DNA from 3 places in the Acidovorax sp. 107 genome. Region 2 is predicted to be linked to each of the others. Evidence: riboswitches for the same ligand, from Rfam matches in the RefSeq annotation. Region 2 holds a riboswitch; each other region holds the start of a gene.

Region 1 (2,236 bases), 1.6 Mb from region 2:
GGCGCAGCTTCTGCGCTTCGCTGATGAAATCAGCCGCGGTAGTAATTGGCGGGCACAAAGGGCATGGCGCGCACTTCCATGGGCACCGGCTTGCCGCGCACGATGGCGTTGACACGGGTGCCGATGGCTGCAAAGTCGGGCGTGACGTAGCCCATGGCCACAGGTTCGTTCACCGTGGGGCCCAGCAGGCCACTGGTGACTTCGCCGATCTTTTGGCCGTCCGTGCTCTGCAGTTCGGTGTGCTCGCGCACCGGCACACGTTCCAGCGCGACCAGACCCACACGCTTGCGGGGCAGGCTGGCAGGGTTGTCAATCTGTGCGAGCACCTTGTCGGCGCCAGGGAAACCACCCGCACGCGTGCCGCCGGTGCGGCGCACTTTCTGAATAGCCCAGTTGAGCGCGGCTTCGGGGGGCGTGGTGGTGGTGTCGATGTCGTTGCCGTACAGGCACAGACCTGCTTCGAGGCGCAGCGAGTTGCGGGCGCCCAGGCCGATGGGCTTGACTTCAGGCTGGGCCAGCAGGGCGCGGGCCAGGGCGTCGGCCTGCACGGCGGGCACGGAGATTTCAAAGCCGTCTTCGCCGGTGTAGCCGCTGCGGGTCACAAAGCAGTCGCAGCCAGCAATGCTGAGAGCGCCACCGGTCATGAACACCAGCTTTTCGACGCCGGGCGCGAGGCGGGCGAGGGCGGTGACGGCCTGTGGGCCCTGCAGCGCGAGCAGGGCGTGGTCGGGCATGGGCACCACCTTGCAGCGTTGGCCGATGCGGGCCTGGATATGGGCAATGTCGCCCACTTTGCAGGAGCCGTTGACGATAACAAAAAGGGTGGGCTCGCCATCCACCACGCCCTGGTTGAAGAACATCAGGTCATCAATGACCGTGCCTTCGTCGGTCAAAAGCAGGCCGTAGCGCTGCTTGCCCACGGGCAGGTCGATCACATCCACGGGCATCAGGGTTTCAAACGCCGCCGCCGCATCGGCACCGATCAGCTTGAGCTGGCCCATGTGCGACACGTCAAACAGGCCGGCGGCAGTGCGGGTGTGCACATGCTCGGCCATCAGGCCAGCGGGGTATTGCACGGGCATGGAATAGCCTGCAAAAGGCACCATGCGAGCGCCCAGCTCGATGTGCAGGGCGTTCAGGGGCGTGGTGAGCAGGGGGGCGGTGGCTGACATGGCGGACTCCGGGCAAATGGGGGCCGCGACCACGGTGTGGTCACGGGATTTGCCCTGCTGTCCGCTTTACCTGAGAGATTCACCGCAGCGCCCTGGCTGGCCGTGCGGTTTGCTCCTTCGGTGGATGGCCTGCACACAGTTTCTTTTCTGTGGGGTCACCTCTCTCCAGCAAGGGAACGCCCGCATCGCTGCGGGCGGTTGCCAGTCCTTTTGCCTGAGCGTTCGGCTGCTGCCTGCGCCTTCGGCGGTGCCGCGCGCCTTGGGGACAAGACGGAGCACTCTCTCCTGACTGGGCGATTCTAACTACTTTGCGTAGACCAGATCCCGAAGTGCCAACGAGATCGATGGCACATAGGTGATGATCAGCAGGCACACCAGAATCACGCCGACGAACGGCAGCAAGTGCTTGATGATCCGATCCAGCGAGATTCTGGCCACCGTGCAGGCCGCGAACAGGTTCACCCCGAATGGTGGCGTGATCATGCCCAGCGCCAGGTTCACCACCATGATCAGCCCGAAGTGCACGGGGTCCACACCGAAATGCATGGCCACAGGCGCCAGAATGGGTGCCAGCACAATGATGGCCGCACTGGTCTCGATGAACATGCCGATCACGAACAGCGCCGCGTTCACGCCCAATAAGAAGAGGGCAGGGGACTGCAGTACCGCCTCCAGCCAGCGGCCGATGGCATCGGGCACGCCGGCGCGCGTGATGAGGAATGCAAACAAGCCGGCGTTGGCGATGATGAACATGATCACCGCCGATGAGATGGCAGATTTGCGCAGGATGGCGAACAGGTCCTTGAGCTTGATCTCGCGGTAGATGACGATGCCCACCACCAACGCGTAGAACACGGCGACGGCCGATGCCTCGGTGGGGGTGAACACACCACCATAGATGCCGCCCAGGATGATCACCGGCATCAGCAGCGCCCAACCCGCCTGCAGCGTGGCCTTGCCAAAGGGCATGCGCCCATCGCCGTCGTTTTTGCCCCAGCCCTTGTACTTGCAGTACACCCAGACAAACAGCATCAGGGCAGCGCTGATGAGCAGTCCGGGGCCGA
Region 2 (2,236 bases):
GCCATCCTTGAAAAGCACGGCCGGAACATCAAGGGCGCCATGCCGTTCGGCTCAGTGCTCACGCTGCCCGCCACGGGCTCGGAGATGAACAACGGCGGCGTCATCACCCACCGCGGCAAGGGTGCCAAGCTGTCGTTTGGCAGCGTGCATACCTACCCTGTGTTCTCGGTGCTCGACCCCACCAAGACCTACACCCTGCCGCCCCAGCAGCTGGCCAACGGCGTGGTCGATGCGTTTGTGCATACGGTGGAGCAGTACCTCACGTACCCGGTCAATGCGCCGGTGCAGGACCGTTTTGCGGAAGGCATCCTGCAGACGCTGATCGAGGTGGGCCCGCGCCTGCTCGCGGCCACCGAGCCCGTGTACGACGACCGCGCCAACCTGATGTGGGCCGCCACCATGGCGCTCAACGGCCTGATCGGCGCGGGCGTGCCGCAGGACTGGGCCACGCACATGATCGGCCACGAACTCACGGCGCTACACGGCATCGACCACGCGCGCACCTTGGCCATCGTGCTGCCCGCGCTGCTGAACGAGCGCCGGGTGGCCAAGCGCGCCAAGCTGCTGCAGTATGGCGAGCGCGTATGGGGCATCACCACCGGCACCGACGACGAACGCATCACGGCGGCCATCGAGCGCACGCGCGATTTCTTTGAGGCCATGGGCATCGCCACGCGCCTGTCGGGCTACGGCCTGGGCAGCGAGGTGGTGGACACCGTGGTGGCGCAGCTCGAAGCGCACGGCATGGTGACGCTGGGCGAGCAGCGCGAGATCACACCCGCCGTGAGCCGCCGCATCCTCGAAGCCGCGCTGTAACGCTGCGCACGGGGCGCGCCAGCGAAAAGGCCCAAGACCCCGGGCCAATGACCTTGAGGCCCGGTTCGGTTTGTGCGCGTGGGTTAGAGTCAACCCTTCTCTTGCGGGAGAGCGGGGCGTACGGCGCCCCCGCCGAAGGCGCAAACTCCCATCATCGCTCAGGCAACCGGACCGCAAGAGACCATCGCCGACTGGAGAGAGGCCGCCACCATCGCGCAACGCGGGTGGGGTCCACCGAAGGGGCTGGCTGCCACCGCAGCTGAAACTCTCAGGTAACAGGGACAGGGGGAGAGGCGCCGCAGGCCCGTCTTGGAACGGGCACTGCACCAGCCCGAGTTCCCTCCCATGCCGTCATCATCTCCGTCTGTCGCCGCGCCCAGCGGTGCGCTTCACCCCAAGCGCTCGGCGCTCAAATTTCTCTGCGGGTTCCTGGTGGGCCTGGTCCTGGCCGGGGGCTCCGGCGGGGCCTGGGTGCTCCATCTGCTGTGGCAGCAACTGCCCACCGTGGACCACCTGGCCGACTACGACCCCATGCGGCCCTTGCGCATCTTTGCGCGCGACGGCAGTCTGCTGGCGGAGTTTGGCGAGGAGCGCCGCGAGGTCGTGCCCATCGGCGACATCCCGCTGCATGTGCGCCAGGCGCTGCTGGCCATTGAAGACGCGCGCTTTTACGAGCACGGCGCGGTGGACTTCACCGGCCTGGCGCGCGCGGCGCTGCGCAACGTGGTGTCCGGCGAACACGCCCAGGGCGCCAGCACCATCACGATGCAGGTGGCGCGGGTGTTCTTTCTGAGCCGCGTGAAAACCTACAGCCGCAAGCTCATGGAGATCCTGCTGGCCTACAAGCTGGAGGCCACGTACAGCAAGGACAAGATCCTGGAGCTGTACATGAACCAGATCTACCTGGGCGAGCGCGCCTACGGCTTCGCAGCGGCAGCGTCGGTGTACTTCGACAAAACCCTGGACGAGCTGACGGTTGCCGAGGCGGCGATGCTCGCCGGCCTGCCCAAGGCACCTTCAGCCTACAACCCCGTCGTCAACCGCGAGCGCGCTACCGTGCGCCAGCAGTACATCCTGCAACGCATGCACGCGCTGAGCTACCTGGACACCGCCGCCTACGACGCGGCCAGTGCCGAGGTGCTCACGCTGCGCACGCAGACGCGATCCATCGATCCGGCAGCGGCCTTTGCCGTGGGGCAGGCACGCAAGACGGTGGTGGCCCACTTTGGCGACGATGCGTACGCGCTGGGCCTGGATGTGGTCACCACCCTCAGCGTGGCCGACCAGCGGGCCGCCACGCAGGCCCTGCGCGCCGGGCTGCTGCGCGCCCAGGAGGCCCAGGGCTATGCGGGGCCAGAAGCCTGGGTGGCCGCCCGCGTGCCCGCCGGCCATCGCCGCGAAGTGCGCGCGGCCCTCGCGC
Region 3 (2,236 bases), 980 kb from region 2:
GGCTGGGACCGCGACGGCGATGGCATCGTCAACCGCAACGACCGGGACCGCGATGGCGACGGCGTGCCCAACCGCCGCGACCACCAGCCTGACAATCCGCGCCGCAACTGATCGACGCACCGCTGGCGAGGCAGGGCGCAAGGCCCTGCGCACTTAGCGCAGGTGCAACACCGCCCGCCCCAGGCCCGGAAAGTCTGCCACCACCTCGGAACCCGGCGCCACCAGCACCGTGCCTGTGCACGAGCCTGTGGTCACCCACTGCCCCGCACGCAGCCCCCCCAGGCTGCGTGCGCCTTCATTGGCCAGCCACACCAGCAGACGCACCGGGTCGCCTGCCGGGTTGCCCCAGGCGGCATGCTGCACGGCCGCCGACCCGTTCACGGACAGCGTCACTCCTTGCACCAGGGGCTGGACCGCTCCCACAGCGTCTGTGCCGGACCCCACGATCAGCGCCCCATGGCAGGCCTGGTCCGCCAGGCGGCTCCACTCGCCCTGCTGCGCCCAGGCGGCAAACCGCGTATCGCACACCTCGATGGCAGCACGCACCGACACCACGGCCGCCAGCACCTCGGCGGCGCTGTAGGGGGTGGCGCGGGCGGGCAGGTCGGCCCCCAGTTCGTAGACCAGTTCCGCCTCCACCCCCATCACGGCAAAACCAGATGCAGCCAGCAACACGGGCTCGCTCGCTGCAGCCACCCACACCGAATCGCGGGTGAGCGCGGCGCGTGCCGGTTGGGCCTGGGGCGATGCAGCCCCGACCTTCCAGCCAGCGATGGGCCCGCGTGCACGCACCACCGCGTCTTGCACGGCATAGGCCTCGGCGGCATCGCGCGGGCGCAGCCCTGCGGGGAAGTCCAGCGGGCGAGGCGTGCGCCCTTCCCGGGCCTGGGTGATGACGGCGGCGCTGGCGGCAGGGTCCAAAGCGGTGGGGGACATGGCAAAACTCTCCGTGGTGCAAGGGGTCGGCGGAATTATCGGCACCTTGCCCCATCGATCCCGCCCCGCTCCATCAGCAACGATTGCGCCCCATTAGCCGCCGCAGTTGATCCGGCGCACAGGCTTGCCCCATAGAATCGGCCTCGCAGGAGAGCACGGCAGCCACCGGCCGCCGCTGCACCGAAGGCGCAAACTCCCATACACGCTCAGGTCCCGTACTGCACCATTCATCAAAGCCGTCTGGAGAGCCGCCTCGCGCAACGCGAAGCGCACCGAAGGAGCAAGCCGCAGCCCGGGTGGGTAGCGGTGAATCTCTCAGGTACCAAGGACAGGGGGAGCGGCAGCTAGGGCATTCATGCGCCAGCTGCACGCTATTTAATTCATAGCTGCAAGCGCATATTGTTCTAGCGCCAGAGCCCAGAAAGGCTTTGAAAATCATGCGCGTGATCGTTTTGGGCGCCGGCTTGCTCGGCGTGACTTCGGCTTATTTCCTCTCTCAACTTGGCCACGAAGTGACCGTCATCGACCGCCAGGGCTCGCCCGGCGCCGAGACCAGCTTTGCCAACGGCGGCCAGATCTCGGTGAGCCACGCCGAGCCCTGGGCCAACCCCAGCGCACCGCTCAAGGTGCTGCAATGGCTGGGCAAGGAAGACGCCCCCCTGCTCTTCCGCCTGCGCGCCGACATGCGACAGTGGCTGTGGGGCCTGTCCTTCCTGCGCAACTGCACGCCCGCGCGCACGCGCCACAACATCGAGCAGATCGTGCGCCTGGGCACCTACAGCCGCGACACGCTGCAGCAGCTGCGCGCGGCCACCGGCATCCAATACGACCAGCGCACGCAAGGCATCCTGCACTTCTATACCAACCAAAAGGAATTTGACGGAGCCCTGGCCCCGGCCGAGCAGATGCGTGCGCTGGGCTGCGAGCGCCAGGTCATCAGCGCTGACGAGGCCGTGCGCATCGAGCCTGCGCTGGCCCACATCCGCCCGCAGCTGGCCGGTGCCACCTACACGGCAGAAGACGAATCCGGCGACGCCAACCAGTTCACGCGCGAGTTGGCCAAGCTGTGCGAAGCGGCGGGCGTGCAGTTCCGCATGGGCCACCACATCACCGCGCTGCGCGAGGCAGGTGGTCGCATCGACCATGTGGAAGTGACCAATGCCGAAGGCCGCTTCGAACGTGTGCGCGGCGATGCGTTTGTGCTGGCCATGGGCTCGTTCAGCCCGCTGCTGGCGCAGCCGCTGGGCATCCCGCTGCCCATCTACCCGGCCAAGGGCTACTCGGTGACCATGCCGGTGAA

The links. Region 2 has a riboswitch for glycine ahead of C8C99_RS17165 (penicillin-binding protein 1A). Riboswitches for the same ligand answer to the same signal wherever they lie in the genome.
Region 1: it holds a riboswitch for glycine, as region 2 does, so the genes downstream of both, gcvT (glycine cleavage system aminomethyltransferase GcvT) here and C8C99_RS17165 (penicillin-binding protein 1A) in region 2, are expected to answer to the same signal.
Region 3: it holds a riboswitch for glycine, as region 2 does, so the genes downstream of both, C8C99_RS12585 (D-amino acid dehydrogenase) here and C8C99_RS17165 (penicillin-binding protein 1A) in region 2, are expected to answer to the same signal.

The regions. Positions count from the first base shown of each region.
Region 1 covers NZ_QBTZ01000001.1:2,114,603-2,116,838, reverse strand. Annotated here, with positions in the region: gene gcvT (glycine cleavage system aminomethyltransferase GcvT) at 30-1,172, opposite strand; glycine riboswitch at 1,220-1,351, opposite strand; glycine riboswitch at 1,365-1,470, opposite strand; gene C8C99_RS09955 (TRAP transporter large permease) at 1,476-2,236, opposite strand, start outside.
Region 2 covers NZ_QBTZ01000001.1:3,672,620-3,674,855, forward strand. Annotated here, with positions in the region: gene C8C99_RS17160 (iron-containing alcohol dehydrogenase) at 1-816, shown strand, start outside; glycine riboswitch at 911-1,000, shown strand; gene C8C99_RS17165 (penicillin-binding protein 1A) at 1,162-2,236, shown strand, end outside.
Region 3 covers NZ_QBTZ01000001.1:2,689,745-2,691,980, forward strand. Annotated here, with positions in the region: gene C8C99_RS12575 (YXWGXW repeat-containing protein) at 1-111, shown strand, start outside; gene C8C99_RS12580 (2-keto-4-pentenoate hydratase) at 154-936, opposite strand; glycine riboswitch at 1,167-1,278, shown strand; gene C8C99_RS12585 (D-amino acid dehydrogenase) at 1,374-2,236, shown strand, end outside.